4 regions of the Paenibacillus sp. FSL W8-0186 genome follow, and region 2 is predicted to be linked to each of the others. Evidence: riboswitches for the same ligand, from Rfam matches in the RefSeq annotation. Region 2 holds a riboswitch; each other region holds the start of a gene.
What was found. A riboswitch is a leader RNA that binds a small molecule or an ion and turns the genes downstream of it on or off. The one in region 2 is predicted to bind thiamine pyrophosphate.
Positions count from the first base shown of each region.

Region 1: it holds a riboswitch for thiamine pyrophosphate, as region 2 does, so the genes downstream of both, MKX50_RS19080 (YkoF family thiamine/hydroxymethylpyrimidine-binding protein) here and MKX50_RS06755 (ECF transporter S component) in region 2, are expected to answer to the same signal.
Region 3: it holds a riboswitch for thiamine pyrophosphate, as region 2 does, so the genes downstream of both, tenA (thiaminase II) here and MKX50_RS06755 (ECF transporter S component) in region 2, are expected to answer to the same signal.
Region 4: it holds a riboswitch for thiamine pyrophosphate, as region 2 does, so the genes downstream of both, thiE (thiamine phosphate synthase) here and MKX50_RS06755 (ECF transporter S component) in region 2, are expected to answer to the same signal.

Region 1 covers NZ_CP150207.1:4,266,687-4,270,671, reverse strand. The annotation lists gene MKX50_RS19090 (energy-coupling factor transporter ATPase) at 1-966, opposite strand, end outside; gene MKX50_RS19085 (ECF transporter S component) at 966-1,565, opposite strand; gene MKX50_RS19080 (YkoF family thiamine/hydroxymethylpyrimidine-binding protein) at 1,568-2,203, opposite strand; TPP riboswitch at 2,334-2,447, opposite strand; gene MKX50_RS19075 (SPOR domain-containing protein) at 2,585-3,703, shown strand; gene MKX50_RS19070 (Maf family protein) at 3,877-3,985, shown strand, end outside.
Region 2 covers NZ_CP150207.1:1,576,817-1,580,801, forward strand. The annotation lists gene MKX50_RS06740 (glycosyl hydrolase 53 family protein) at 1-193, shown strand, start outside; gene MKX50_RS06745 (DUF4097 family beta strand repeat-containing protein) at 451-1,347, shown strand; gene asd (archaetidylserine decarboxylase) at 1,445-2,260, opposite strand; TPP riboswitch at 2,416-2,528, shown strand; gene MKX50_RS06755 (ECF transporter S component) at 2,636-3,238, shown strand; gene MKX50_RS06760 (ABC transporter ATP-binding protein) at 3,242-3,985, shown strand, end outside.
Region 3 covers NZ_CP150207.1:1,418,633-1,422,617, forward strand. The annotation lists gene MKX50_RS06075 (DUF2339 domain-containing protein) at 1-494, opposite strand, end outside; gene MKX50_RS06080 (hypothetical protein) at 470-964, shown strand; gene MKX50_RS06085 (SEC-C metal-binding domain-containing protein) at 1,684-2,856, shown strand; TPP riboswitch at 2,921-3,025, shown strand; gene tenA (thiaminase II) at 3,182-3,871, shown strand; gene thiM (hydroxyethylthiazole kinase) at 3,887-3,985, shown strand, end outside.
Region 4 covers NZ_CP150207.1:936,737-940,721, reverse strand. The annotation lists gene MKX50_RS03950 (thiazole synthase) at 1-517, opposite strand, end outside; gene thiS (sulfur carrier protein ThiS) at 522-737, opposite strand; gene thiE (thiamine phosphate synthase) at 715-1,362, opposite strand; TPP riboswitch at 1,436-1,545, opposite strand; gene MKX50_RS03935 (TraB/GumN family protein) at 1,600-2,805, opposite strand; gene MKX50_RS03930 (ABC transporter permease) at 2,855-3,985, opposite strand, start outside.

The DNA.
Region 1 (3,985 bases), 2.7 Mb from region 2:
GGCAGCCCCTTCGTCCGGCAGCTTGGATCGGGAGGCATCGGTTTGCTCCAGCTGCTGAAGCAGCGTTCTTTTTACGGAATCGGGTTTGCTCAGCCACAGTTCAGCCAGCTCGTCCCTGGTGAGCGGCTGCCATGAAGATTCTCTGTCTATCTGCAGCTGCTCATGCAGGCGGACGGCCCCTGGCATCCATATTCCCAAATGCTGCGCCTCTTCTTTGAAATTGGCGAAATAGGTTCGGGGCTCCCCCTCGTAAACAAGTTTACCTTCTGTGCCCATCACGGCAAGGCGATCGACATAAGGCATCCAGGCATCAAGCTGGTGTTCGATCAGCAAGATGCTCATTTGCCGCTGCTTGCGGATGGAATGAATGAGATCGGCCAAGTGCGAGCAAGCCAGCGGATCCAGATTAGATGTGGGCTCGTCAAGGATGAGAACATCCGGATTCAATGCCAGAGCGCAGGCTAGGGCAAGCCGCTGCTTCATTCCACCGGATAAAGTATGGATATTCGCGCTCCGCCAGCCGGTCAAATCGACAAGCCGCAGCGCTTCGTCGATTTTCGCGTTGATTTGTTCCCGTGGACATCCGATATTTTCCAGGCAAAAAGCAAGCTCCTCCTCCACCTTAAGCATGCAAAATTGGCTGTCCACGTCTTGGAACACAATGCCTACCTGCTGCGCAATTTCACCTGGATCCTGTCCCTCTAGGGATTTGCCATACAGATAAACGCCGCCTGTCACCAGGCTATCAATGGCTGACGGGTACACCCGGTTCAGGCAGAGGGCCAAGGAACTTTTTCCACAGCCGCTTGGACCAAGGAGCAGCATCAATTCACCTTGATGCAGCCCGAGGGAAATCGAGGAGAACACCTGCTCCTCCCCGTCCTCGCTGAAAGCAAGGGATAAATTTTTTGTCTCCAAGACCATCGGTTTATCCATCGTTTCTTGATTCGGGAGCAATGTATTCATTACTGCTTCACCGAGGTTCGTTGTTGATTGGCGCTTTGGGCAGCGGCCTTCCCGATGGGAAAGCTCCTCAATACGCCTGTCCGGGCCAGCGCATCGGATATCCATTTGCCTAGCAGGCCGGCGATCACTGCACCGCTGATAACGCGGACGATGAACATCGAGATGACTAGACCCGTGGACAAAGCGGCGAAGCCGGATTGAAAGAAGCCCCAGCCAAAGCTGAATACGGCCGCGCCTACGCCTGCGCCCATGAGCACTGCTGTGTTGTAGTAACGGTATCTTACGGCGGCGAATACCGCTTCCGCTCCGAGGCCTTGAATAAAGGCCGACAGAATCAGGATCGGGCCGGTGACGTTGCCGATCAACACCTCGATCGTTCCGGCGATTGTCTCAGACAGCAGGGCAGCTCCGGGCTTGCGCAAGATATAGGCCGAAATGATTGAAACGATAAACCATATGCCGAAGATGACCTCATATCCCATCGGACCCATAAAGCCGACAAGCACATTTCCTATCTGCAGGAAAATCAAATAGACGACAGCAAACACGACGGACAGCGAGCTGAGAACGATAATGTCGCGAAGCTTCCAGGTTGACATCCTTATTCCCCCTTCCTCTGCACATGCTCCGGTTTGGCTGACGGGCTGTTGCAGGAGATTGTGGCCGTCATGACTAGATGGGAAGTCTTGGTGCTTGACGTGACAAAGGCATTTTCGAGCGAACGAAACACCTGTTGGGCGGTTCCATCCAAGCGGCTGGCGTAATGAATTCCGCCGGAGAACGTTCCCTCGGCTTCCGCCGCTTTGACCGCATCATAAATGACGTCCATGTAGTGGGCCACCCCCATCGGGTAAAGGGCGAATTGAGCTGCGGTATCAACCGATGTTTTGTTCCCTTCATTCAAACGGACATCGTCCTCAGACATGAAGACATCTCCTTCCGTATCTCCCGGGCAGCCTACGGAAAAGGTTGCGCTAAGAACGACATGCTCACCGCTTTTTGCCGCTTGCAGGAAAATGGATTTCACTACGTCGAACACATGCTCATGGCGGCCGCGCACGCAGGTGCTGACGTCATCGCTTTGAACCCAGACCTTGGACGTATCGGTCTGCTCCAGCGCTCCAAGAATGATCGGAACGAACCGGTCGCTCATCGGAAACAGAGAGAACCGGCAGCCGACGATGCGGCTGGTGCCGCAGGCCGCGGCTTGAATGTTGTGGTTGAATGAATTGGTCATGATGCTTTTCCTCCCCTGGTTCATTTGAATTATTGCTGATAACGACAAAAAAACCGCACCCGAAGAGTGCAGTTATATCGATACAGCCTGTGTCTGCTTAAACATTTTAAAGCAAGCACGCAGCGCTATTTATCGTTTCCCCGCACTTCCCCACGCTAGTATGATCTAGATCGGGTGTAAAGGGTTAACCGTTCCTCAAGCGGGAACGATCTCTCAGCCAGCAAAGGCACCCCTAGTGCATTTTTCCGTGATGCGGTTGTCAATGGTTCCCATTATACAGAGTTCCTTTCAATTGTAAAGCCTTGTTTAAATGAAGTGGTCTATATTCTCGCAAATATTCATATTGTAACGGTAGAAGAGAGGACAAGGAGCGTGCGGATCGTGAACAAGGCAAAGATGACATTCCGGTTCGATGAACATGGGCAGCAAGCGCACAGTGCACAGAAGGCTGGAGATCGCCAGCGGCTGGAGACCGCCCCCGCTTCAGGGCATGACAAGCCGCCCGAGCGATCAGAACAAGAACCGAAGGATACTCCTATAACTTACCGTGCGGTGGAAACGATAGATTATTGGGGAGATCCCTTTACAGACCATACAGGAACAGGGATTGCCCTATTGCCAGAGCATGCCGAGCCAGGCGGCGGTGATTATTATTTTCGCAAAACGCGGACCTCCTGGTGGAAGGTTGCCGGCTCGCTGACCGGCGCGATCGTGACCGGAGCGCTCTTTGGATTCGTCGTTCTGTCCATGTTCGACCAGGAAATGACGGTGCCGATCCCTGGAATTAGCGTGCCGAAGCAGGGGGCGGCCGGAGAAGCAGCCGATATTCCCGTACTTGGCGGTGTCATTACGGAGGAACAGGTTCCGCTCGTACAGGTCGTTCTGCCTTCACAGAGCTATCATTTCCTGCAGTACGGCGTGTTCAGCACAGCGGAAGGCGTTGCCCTGGCCCAGGAACAATTGCGCTCCGCGGGAATTGCCGCCGCGCGGGATACCATGGATGAGAAGCGGGTCTATGCCGGAGTATCCCCGGACCGTGAGGAAGCTAAAATGCTGAGCGGGAGGCTGAAGACAGGCGGCGTTCACCTCATTTTGCATGAAATTGCTTTGCCTGAATCGGCTACGATGGAATATAAAGGGGATGCGGCATCCCTCCAGCAATATTTGGCGCAGAGTGCGGATCTCGCCTATATGCTCAGCTCCTCCTCGGCAGCTCTTCTGGGAGAAGCTTCTCCCGGGCGCCAGAGTCAGGAGGAAATCGGCCGGCTAAGGGAGAGCCACCAGCTGTGGACCAAAAGCGCCGCTGACGTTCGAGGCAAGCTGACGGCAGCCGCAGAGGCTGAAGCAAAGGAGATGGAGAAGGCGATGAACAGCGCGGTTGAGGCGATGGAGGAATTTAACGAGAAGGGCGAGCAAACCATGCTCTGGGAAGTGCAGAACGAAGTGATGCGGTTCATTCTGGCAGAACAAAAGCTGGTCGGAGGCCAAGAAGGGCCGTAAATGAACCATCAAAAGGCAGGGAATTGGAAATAGTTGCCCCTGCCTTTTTTATGTTTGTATTGCCGATCAATTAACCTTATAATAATGAAGTGCAAAGTGTCAAAAAATGGCGAGGTTAACAGCTCTGAACTTATTCGGGCGACAGCCGGGCAAAGGAGCATACGAACTTGGAAATTGCAGCTTCATCATCGCAGTATGTCATATTGGCCTCGACTTCACCGCGCAGACGGGAATTGCTGGCTTCCTTACATATTCCGTTTGCGGTGATTCCAAGCGAAGCGG
Region 2 (3,985 bases):
AACGATGAGCACGCCGGAAGCTGCGGAAAGCTTTGCAGATGCAGTTCAAATCGCCGAGTGGGCGCAAGCTTCCGTAAATGCGGCTCATGCTCTAGGACTGATTCAAGGCAGAGGCCAAGGAGAGTTTGCTCCGGCAGCCTACTTGACCCGGGCCGAAGCAGCGCAAATCATATATAAATTAGTAACGAAATAGCGTGATACAGCATTGTCATAAAGAGACTGGCATCCACATGGATGCCAGTCTCTTATTCCTTCGGATCATCTTGGGGAAGCCCGCATCCTAGCCCCAGGTCTGGGATTAACTCCGGTCTTCAGCCTGTGGAGCCGAATAAATTAATGGTTACAATTAAGAGAGTACCTATAAGGGAATTTCTTCACTTACATAACCGGTTTACACAATGTAACTTAAGCAAAGTGCAGAAGGAAAACAATAGGAGGCAGGAGCGGATTATGAGTCGTATCAGAAATAAACACAGAAGCCGGCTGAATTCCATTACGATGACGGCGGCGGCAGTAACGCTGGCCATGCTGGCTGGTTGCGGTATTCAAGATAAATCCGATGAAGTGATTGTCCAGGCCGCAAGTTCGCTGGAGCAATCGGTCATCCATGCTGCGGATAAGTGGGGGCAAAGGAGCAAGGAGGCAGGGTTGTTCCGGGAAATCTCTACGTATCAGCAGGTGGGCAAGGCGACAAGGCTTAGTGTCGACCATACGGTCGGCAATATGAAAGTCAGCACTTATGAAGGGGAGGAAATACGCGTTCATGCCGTGGTATGGTTTGGGAAATCGACTCACCAGGAGAGCAGGCAGCGCATATTGGAGCAAGCGGAGGTATCCGTGATTGAGAAGGGCGGGCAATTGAGGATCGTGACGCATCCGAAGGATGATCCTGACTCGAGTCTATGGAAATGGGCGGAAAAGAAATATGGGTTCTCTGACTTCATGATCGATTACGAGATAGAGGTGCCGGCAGCCTTAGAGAGCTATGATATCCGGCTTGAGGTTGGCAATGTTGAGTTACATGACCTGAAAGGAAGCTACAGCATCCGCAGTGAAGTCGGGCAGATTAAAATGGATAATGTCCGCATTTCGGGTCAATCTTCCGTAGCAACGTCTACGGGCAGCGTTGACATGCGCATAGCTGAATTGAGCGGCCAAGGCCAGCTTCATGTCCAGACAGAGATCGGAAATATCCATGCAGCCCTGGACGATACTGTGCAATGCACGCTTGTGATTAAGAACGACGTGGGGAAAATTACCGGAGCTGCAGAAGGAACGAGCCAGATCAATGGCGGTGGAGGAGAAATGTTGCTGCAAACACAAGTTGGCTCAATTACGGTGGAGTAGATTTTAGCCCTAAGATAGTTAAGCAGGCCATCCTCACTAGAGGGTGGCCTGCTCGAAAAATGTATAAAATTTCAGTGCAGCTAGCTGGTTCGTCAAGTCAAGAATGGGCTGTCATGGAACGCTTGCCAGCGGTGTGAAATCTCCCTAAAGGCTCTCCCATTTTGACCTTAGAGCCTGGGGCAAGCTCAGGAAGGGGCTCAAATGTATCGTTCTCGACCAGCAGGACGACGGTTGAGCCGAATTCGAAATAAGCCATATCGTCTCCCCGGTTCCAGTGCTTCGCTTCGGGATCCGTATATTTAATGCTGCTTACGTTCATGGCCCCGACTTTGACTACGGCAACTTCTCCGAGGTCGTGGGAGATATATGTGATTAGCCGTTCATTGCGGCTGAGTACCTTCCTCATATTTCTCATTCCAAAATCATTGACGGGATAGACCTTCCCTTTTATATGCTCGCTCTCCAGCTTGCTTCCCGTTATTGGGGCATGAATGCGGTGATAGTCGGTCGGGCTAAGGTATAGCACGAAGAAAAAGCCATGGTTGTAGCTTTGCGCGCGCGGGGAGTAATTAAGCAGCTCTTCCAAAGAGTAGTCCTGGCCTTTGACGTTAAGAATTGTTCCTGTTTGAATTTCTCCCATTGCAGTAATTAATGCATCGACGGGGCTGATCAGCCCTTCCGGAAGGGAATGAATCGGGCGCATGTCCGGCTTGAGCCTGCGCGTGAAAAATTCGTTCAGCGTCCGGTATTCTTTAATGTCCTTTTCGGCTTCATCTAGCGGAATGCCATAGGATTTAGCGAAAGCAGGAATAAGAAGCCGGCTTGCTTCCGAGTGTGAGAACCGGCCCATCAGCCGGGAGATCCATTTCCGGGAGGTAAGCTCCGTCATCCATTTCATCCATTTTGCGATCAAATTGGTTCCCCCTAATTCCTATGCTGAACAATGGTGCTGCCGTTTTCCACTTCCGACTATATTGACATATAATACAATTGAAATCAACAACGATGCTGTAATAATTAAATAAAGCTTGCTACTGCGGCATCTCTTGTTGTATGGTTAAATCAATCGCATAGTGATACGGGAGCTTGAGAGGAATCAGGCTGAGATTGCAGTATAATCCGCTGCTGACCGTTAATCTGATCTGGATAATGCCAGCGTAGATAATCCGTTGTTCAAGGTTTCTTCGTGCCTATGAACCCATACAGCCGCCTGAGCATATCCAGCGGTTTTTTTGTTGTGTTTAGCCATACTATTTCAAAGAGGCAAGAAGAAGGGGAGATGACGGTAATGCAAAATGCAGTACAAAGAAAAGGCGGTCGGGGGCTGAAGCTGAGCGATTTGCTCGTAACGATTTTCGTCTCAATCGTCCTGGGAGTAGTTTATTATTTTTGGAGCGCGGTTTATAATCTGTTCTCGTTTTTTCCACAGGCGGATGAGCTTGTCTACGGTATGTGGTTCATGGCGTCGACGCTGGTATTTTTACTGATTCGCAAGCCTGGCGTAGCTCTAATCGCTGAAATTGCCGCCGCGCACGTATCGATATTGTTCGGCAGCGAGTGGGGCATACAGCTTGTCATGTACAGTGTGCTCCAAGGGCTGGGCGCCGAATTGGTATTCGCGGCATTCCGCTACAAGAACTATTCGGCATCGGTGGCGGCTTTGGCGGGTGTAGCCGCAGCGGTAGGTTCGCTGATCCCGGACATTTATTATGGATATATCCAGGATTATCAAACCTGGCTGCTGATTGCCAAATACGGCATGCGCGCCATCAGCTCTGCCCTGATTTGCGGATACTTGGCATATGCAATCGTGAAGGCAGTAGAGGCTACGGGGGTAACCAATTTGCTGCGTCCTGTTGAGGATAAAGATTATGCGGCGCTGGACGATTAAGCGATGATGCCTATATTGACATCCGCCGCAGCAAGTGACCAGCAGAACCGGGCAGCGGCTATAGCAGCGGGCGTAACCGGGCTTCGGCTTAAGTTCCCGGGTGAGGAACGCTTCGTTTTTAAAGATCTTACTCTGCATGTAGAACAGGGGGAGAAGGTATTGCTGCTGGGCCCGAGCGGGAGCGGGAAATCTACCCTGCTGCAGGTGCTCTCAGGTATTATACCTTCGCTTGTCGAGGTGCCTATGCGCTGCGAAGAGCGGATACAGCCCCCATCCTGGGGATTCGTGTTTCAAGACCCGGATACCCAATTTTGCATGCCTTATGTGGATGAGGAGCTAGCCTTTGTTCTCGAAAATCTTGCCGTTCCGCAAAACGAGATGCAGGAACGAATGGGAGAGGTTCTCGAGGCGGTCGGCCTTCATTTGCCGGAGCTGCATGTCCAGATCGACACATTGTCCCAGGGGATGAAACAGCGGCTGGCTCTGGCCTCTGTGCTGCTCTCCAATCCCCAGGTGCTCTTTCTAGACGAGCCCTCTGCGCTGCTTGATCCGGAAGGCCGGGAACAGGTTTGGGAGACAGTCAAGAAGGTCTCCCCCGACCGGACGCTAATTATTGTCGAGCATCGGATCGAGGAAATTGCCGGTTTTGTCGACCGGATCATTCTCTTTGGCCCGGAAGGACAGCTGCTCGGACAGGGAACGCCGCAAGAGGTGTTCAGCACGTATCAATCCGAGCTGAAGGAGTTC
Region 3 (3,985 bases), 160 kb from region 2:
GGTATCAAGTTATAGAGCATATGCGCGGCAAATAGAGTGAGCACCAGCACGGCGTTCGCTCCGCCTAGTAGGACCTGCCCCAACGCCTCACGCTGCTGGCGAACCTGCCTGTCTCCAAACCAGTACATGACTGCGGCGAGGACGGCTCCTAGCAGGCAGCGCAGCGGCTCATTTAAATATCCGGCGTTGACAGCGGCCATGAACAGCCAGAGTACGCCAAGCAATAACACGACGATGAAAACCCGCGGCAGCCATACCCGTGAAATCGCGTATTCCCAATCTTGCGAGGTACGGGGGGGATTCGCCGGAGGCTTCACAAACGAAGGCTGCTGGAATTTCGGCTGTTGGCCTGGATATGGCGCTCCCGCAGGAGGCGCCTGGTTCAGGAACTGTGCCTGTTGCTGCTGGCTGTACTGCGGAGCATCGGGGGATGCTTCCTGACTTAAAGAGTGCCCCTGCTGATCGTTATGTGGCAGCTCCTGTTGATTGTACATTTGCTGATAATCGTGTTGTAAGTTCCGCTGTTGCCCCGCTTGTTGATGCTCCTGATGTTGCTCATATTGGTGTGGGTGCTGAGATTGATGTTGATGTTGTTGCTCATGCTGGTGTGGATACTGATGTTGATGTTGTTGCGATCGATGCGGACCCCACCCAGGGTGGTCAGTCTGCTGCTGGTTATGCCGCATGCCAACGAATGTGTCTTGATTTTGGACATGTTCTTGCTGGTAGTGCTGTTGTTGGGACTGCTGCTTTAGTTGCGGGTCCGATTGCCGGCGTTGGTCGTTTAGATACTGTTGTTGCTGCTGCTGCTCTGGTTGTCGGTAAACTTGCTGATGTTGTTGCTGTTGTGGGCCTTGCGGGTTCCATGGCGGTGGTCCGGACTGCTGACTTTGCCGCTGTGCCCGAAGGGACGGATCAAGGGCGGGATCCTGGTCCGCTTCCTTTTCTAGTACCGGGTTCATAGGTTTTGATGCGGGTCCTTCGCCTAGTTTCAGCTCAGACAGTTGTTCGCTGATCTTTCTTAATTCTTCCTCCAGTTCTCTGATCTTTTTGTCTTTATCCAAGTTCGTATCACCTCTGCTTATTTAAATGTTGAACACTCTGATTACGATACCTGATCAACCATTGACAATAACGGATGGCTGGCAATCCTTCAAGTCCATATTTTGGAAGTAAATACTTTAGGTTTATTGTACGATATCATTGCAGAAATCGATCTAGGAGCCAAGCAGTTGCAGGAACATTGTGCGTGCTTGCCCTTATCCATTTTTGTTGTTTAACTCGTAATAAATGGATTTATAGCAGTTAGTTCCTGCAGCAAGACAGGGAAATTCGATTTACATGGATTTCTTGTCATTAGAAGAAGGGAAATTGCCAGCAATGGTCTGAATCCATCATTTAAGGTGTAAAAATCCATCTAATTTCCAGAAATAGTTGTCTTATGCTTAATTAGATGCGTCATTTCCATTTAATGTGCTGCGTTTGGTGTTTATGCATCTCAATGCCGATGGTAAACCTAACAACCAAATTATGAATTTTGCTGAGAATCCCTCTCCTAGATGCCATTTATGTGGTAGTATATGTAGTTGAGCCCGAAATAGGAGAATTATCCGGTGGTATAATGATGGTATGAGGCAAAAGGAAATCCAAAGGAAACAAGGAATTGAAAGAGGAGAACTGAACTTGGAAGATTATAATGAAATGCTTGAACAAATGAATATCCAGCATGCGATTATCGGGGAAGTGACGACAAGCCTGCCTGACATTCTTCAAGATTTGACGAAGGTCCGTTTGTCATCGCTTGCTTCGGCCTGCAATTTGCCTGGACGTTCCAAGATGAAAAAGCAAGAATTAATAGAAGCGCTAACAGCATACATGACCGATGCGGAGCATCTGCAATCCGCCCTGCTGATTGTCGGCGGCCTGGAATGGCAATTGTTCGAATCGCTTCTTCGTCAACCTGTTCTGCAGAACAATCTCATTCTAATTGAGCACTACTGGTATTTAATGAACCGTGGGCTAGTATTTACTTATTTCAGCGAGGGTCAGCTTTATGTCGTCCTGCCGGACGAGATTAGAGAAGCCTATGCCAAGCTGGATCACGCAAAATTCCATCAACAACGGGCGAGTGTACAGCTCGTTCATGAGTATATATTAGCTATGACGCACTTATACGGTGTGATCGAACCGGATAAGGTCATTGAAATTTACAATGCGCAGAACAGCGAACAGCTCGATCAGAAACGGTTCAAGGAGCTGCTTGGAGAGTTAACGAGCAGAGAACAGAATTATACGATAGAGGACGGCTTCATCGTCGACGGATATTTGTCTCTAGAGGATTCGCAAGGAGAGCTTAAAGAACTGCTGGCGCAAGTACAAGGCAAGCCTTATTTCATTCCGAAACGCGAAGAACTGCTGAAATATGCCGATGAAGATTACTTCGAGATGACGCCGCAGCTGACAAAGCTGAGAGCATACATCATGAAGGAAATTTCCCGTGATGCGGAAATGATCGACTATCTTATCGACGATATACAGTTAGCCTGCACGATGCAAGCGACTTCGGGAGAGCTGATCCATGAATTCGAGAGAAGAGGCCTGAAATTCCAAAGCATGGAGCAGGCGGATACGGTTATCGCTCTAATGAACGATGTGTACAACCATACAAGACTGTGGATGCACAGAGGTCATACACCTTCTGAGATGAACCGGATTTCCGGAAATGTGGAGCTGAGAGCGGCGCATCGCCAGCTAAGTCCTTTGAACAAAAGCCAGGTGTCCGTCACCAAAATCGGCCGCAACGAACCATGCCCGTGCGGCAGCGGCTTCAAGTACAAAAAATGCTGCGGCAAGTAAAATGAAATGCCAAAAATTTGACAACACTTGTAAAGACAGATACAGTAATAGTGAAAATGAATAGGAAGTCCACTAGGGGAGCCGGCAGCGGCTGAGACAAGATCGTAATCTTGGACCCTTTGAACCTGATCTAGTTCGTACTAGCGTAGGAAAGTGGAGTCGGAATCCGATGCCTGACACTTATTGCAGCTTGCTGCCCGTGTAAAGGTGGCGTTGAATGAGGCCGCTCCATTGATGGAGCGGCCTTTTTGGTATTTTTGCATGTGCGGCATCGTCCCTAACGGCTTCCTGATCATGTTCGCATTATATCCGGAGGTGGGGAACCATGAGTTTTACGCAGGAGCTTCGTCAGAAAGCGGACGGTATCTTTCAGGCTATTTTTGAACACCCTTTTGTGAGAGGAATCGCTAACGGCGACTTGCGGAAGGAGCAGCTCATTCACTACGTCAAGCAGGATCATGAATATTTAACGGCGTATATGCGGATTTATGGCATTGCCATATCCAAATGCTCGAGCCGCGACGAGATCGAAATGTTTAATCAGCAAATCTCTTTTATTCTGAACAGTGAAGTTCATCCGCATAATAACTTCTGTGCGGTTGCCGGAGTCAGCTATGATGAAATGCAGGGTTATGCGCTCGCTCCGGGGGCACATCACTATATCCGCCACATGCTGAACGTGGCCCATGAAGGAAGCCTGGCTGAAATTATGGCGGTGCTGCTGCCGTGTCCGTGGACTTACCTGGAGATCGGGGAGAAGCTGATGAGAGAAGTGCAGCCGACCGAGGCCCATCCATTCTATGAATGGATCCATTTCTATGAGACGCGGACGAATACGACCGCTAAATTCTCCGAGCGTCTGGACAAGTGGGCGGAAATGACAACCGAGCTTGAACGCAAAAAAATGACCGAGCACTATCTATTGAGCTGCCAGCTCGAGTATATGTTCTGGGATATGGCCTATAACGTTCAGGATTGGCCGGTGTCCATGAACACGGCGGAATACGCATTATAAGTGAGGCGGATCATAATGAATACACTGGAAAACGATATAACAGCACTTCTTACAAAGGTTCAGAGAACCAAACCGCTTATTCATAATATGACCAACGTAGTAGTTACCAATTTT
Region 4 (3,985 bases), 640 kb from region 2:
CTAAATTGTAAGGATTTAATATGCCGAGCCCCGTGCCGATCGGCGCTGCTCCCGGCATGATCGCAGCTGCCCCGGCTTCTTCCAGCCGGCGGCAGATGACCGGATCGTCCGAAATATAAGGAAGCACCGTAAATCCTTCTTTGACCAGCATTTCCGTCGCCTTAAGCGTCTCAATCGGATCAGGCAGCAGCGTCTTCGCGTCCGCGCTGATCTCAACCTTGATCCAGTCGCTGAGACCGGAGGCTCTGGCAAGCCGCGCAATCCGGACCGCTTCCTCGGCCGTGCTTGCGCCTGATGTGTTCGGCAAATATTGAAAGGCGCCATCCTCGATATGCTGCAATATGGAATCATCCTCTACCGCATCGAGATTAATGCGCCGAATAGCAAACGTGAGCACTTCCGCCCCGGAAGCTTTAATCGCTTCCTTCTGTACGAACGGGTTGGGAAACAGCCCTGTGCCAATAAAGAACCGCGACGACAGCGAGCGGCCGCCGATACGCAATGCATCATCCCGCATCCGCTTAACCCCCTCCCACAAAATGAACCAGCTCGATGACCATCCCTGAAGACACCGTTGTATCCACCCACTGCTCGGGGGTCAAAATCACACCGTCCGCTTCTACGATAACCGGCTTGCCCGTCAAGCCGAAATGGGCGATTACATCCTGAACGGTTCCCGCCTGCAAGCTCTGCATAACACCATTCACCTTCAGCTCAACGCTGTGCGTATTTCCCATGAGCCGTTCCCCCTTGCTCTAATTTGCGAATAAAAGCCTCGCATGTCCCTCTTACGTCCGGATTGCCTACAATTTCGGTCACCGCGCAGATTCGCGTTGCCCCGGCAGCGATCACTTCATCCGCATTGTGCAGCTTGATGCCGCCGATCGCTACGAACGGAATGCGAATTTTCTCAGCTACCTCGCGAACATAGGAAAGCGTTACTGGTGCTGCACCCGCCTTCGTAGCCGTCGGATATACAGGACCAACGCCGATATAGTCCGCTCCCTGCTGTTCTGCCAGCAGCGCCTCCTCGATCGCATGCGTGGAAATGCCGATGATTTTGCCGCCGACCAGCTCCCTGGCCACGGAAAGCGGTGTGTCGCCCTGGCCCAGATGAATGCCGTCCGCATCTACCTCAAGCGCAATATCAATATAGTCGTTGACGATAAAAGGGACATCATACCTGCGGGTCAATTCGCGAAGCCGCTTTGCCTTCTCCAGCACGGCTTCCCGATCGCTGTGCTTGTCCCGAAGCTGCACGATATCTGCACCGCCAAGAATAGCCTCCTCCATCACTTCGGCAAGCTCCCTGCCGGGATGGCTTCTTTCATCGGTAATAGCGTACAAACGAAAATCTCTCATCTGCCAACTCTACCTCCGTTTTGTATTTACCGGCTGCAGGACACAAAAAAGCCATTCGAGAATACACGAATGGCTTTAAATTCGATATGTTCTCTACGCCAGCATTACCTGGATCAGATTAACGGTCCGGAACATCAGGTTCCAATCTCAGCCGGACTTTATCCAGCACCCGCACTCCATATTCAGTTACTTTCACTATAACTTACCTTAATAGCCTTGGCAAGATTATCCGAACGCTCATTTGCGAACGACGGAATAGCCTTTATCCTGCAACAACTGAACGATGCCGTCTTTGCCGGCGAAATGCGCGGCGCCAACCACAATGAAATATTCCGCTTTCTTGTCGCTTTTCAGGTATCCATCGATTTTATCGGCCATAACGATATTCCGGTCTGTCAGCATCGCTTTGTAATACTCCGGATCCTCGATCATGCTCTCGGTGAACTCAAGCAGTTTCTGATCATCCCCTGATTTCCACATATCGGCCATATCGTCCACAAGTTCAGCCGAAACATCGAAGTTGTCCAAGGCGGTATTTAGGTTTTTCTCCTGTAATTCGCTGGAGAACCCGTCGAGCATGCTCAGCTGGGACTCGTAGGTTTCCAGTTCCAACACCGGCAGCTTGCGTTCTATGGCTTTCTGGATGAAATACAGGTCGATTCCGGCAGAGGCTTCATAACCTGACTGCATCGATTTAAGCGTGCTGATGGTACTCTCGACGACCCATGGCTTGAAGACATCAAAGGCGTTTGGCTCCAGGCCGTTCTGCTGCAAAATATCCTGAAGCTTTGCATATGTCTCCTTGGACACATGATCCTTCAAAGTCGTACCGTCCTGATACATTCCCACATCCAAGATCAGCTTCTGATTGGCTTCATCAGCAGCCTTGCTAAGGTCAATTTCTACCCCCAAATAATCCGCTTCGGCAAAAGCATCCTCGAATTCCGAACGCAGCGGATAAAAGCTGTCGTCCGCAATATGCATCGATCCTACCAGATAGACCGTATTACCGCCATGTTTGACTTCCCACATGAAGCCGCGGGCACCTTCTCCCGTTGCTTCGGAGATAAGAAACACTGTGCGGGATTGCTGATCCCAATGCACCTTATAACCTGCCGCTTCGCCGACGATTCTAATCGGCGCGTACGTCTCGCCGTTAATCAGCTCTGTCCTGCTGTTCAGCACAATCTCCTTGCCGTCCATTACGACATGAATCGTACTATCCTGTACATCGCTTAATTGAACATTCATTGCTTGAAGCGTTGATCTCAGCGGCACCATCGTAGTTCCTTGATCAACAATAGGCGCATTTGTTGCGAATTCAACGTTTTGGTTGTTGATCTTGACCGAAGCTGGCTGTGGAGCAGCCATAGCCGGGGCCGCCGCAGCAAGCAAGCCTACAGAAATAAAGAGGGATAAGAGCGATCGTTTCCAATTTTTCATGTTCATCTTCTCCTTTGTTTTCAATGATATTTTTAAAATTCACACGGAGTTAAATCTTGTACGCCTTCATCGCTTTGCGCAGCTCCTTCATCGTCGGACGCTTGCCGTACAGCAGGACTCCCGTACGGTAAATCTTGGCGGCCAGCCAGCTGAAGAAGACAATAGCGACAATAAGGACCAGCAGAGACAGCCCTACCTCCAGCAGCGTTGCATCCCCTGCGCCATACCGCAGCAGGATCGTGACGGGAGACACGAACGGAATGTAAGAGCACACCTTGAGCAGAAGGGAATTCGGAGACGATAAGCTAAACATCGCCACATAGAATGCTGCCAGAGAAAGCATCGTGATCGGCATCACCGCCTGGCCAAGATCCTCCGTGCGGCTGACAATGGAGCCGACCGCTGCGTACAAAGTTGCATAGAGGAAATAGCCCAGAATATAGAAAATAAGTCCAACAAGCAGAATGGATAGATCCATTTGCGATAAATCCAAATTCAACTCGGTCAAGGATGCCTGATTGTACGGCAATGCAAGGTTGATGGCAACTACGGCGATGAAGATGGCGATCTGCAGCAGACCGACCAGGAACATGCCTAGAATTTTGCCGAACATTTGCGTCAGCGGTGAAACGCTCGTTACCAGAATCTCCATGATCCGCGAGCTTTTCTCCGAAGTTACCTCTGCAGCAATCATGTTGCCTGTCATCATATTGGTCATGAAGAACAGAACGATCAGGCCGTATACAATAACGTAATTGACCGCCGCCGTCTTAGAGCCTTCATTTGCAACGGCAGCACTGCCCGTCCCTGCGGCCTGTTCAGCCTTCAACTCTTCGATGATAACTGGAGCGCTTATCGCCGCGATTTGCTCTTCGGTTAGGGAGCTTCCACGAGTGACGTATTGCATTTTCACGTTCTCCAGTGCGGGCTGGAGCGTCGACTGAAGCGTTAAATCCATGCTGTTCTTCTTAGAGGTGTACATAACCTTCGGAAATTGCAGCCCTTCAGCCTCGCCGAACTCCAGGTATCCCTTGATCGTACCGTTCTCCATATCGTTCATGAGCGCCTGATCATTCGCTTGCTCGTATTTCATGAGCTTGATTTTGCCATCCGGCTGCTTGTCGATAAACGCCTCCAGCGACGCTGCAATCTCAGGCTGGTTGCCATAGACAAGGCCAAT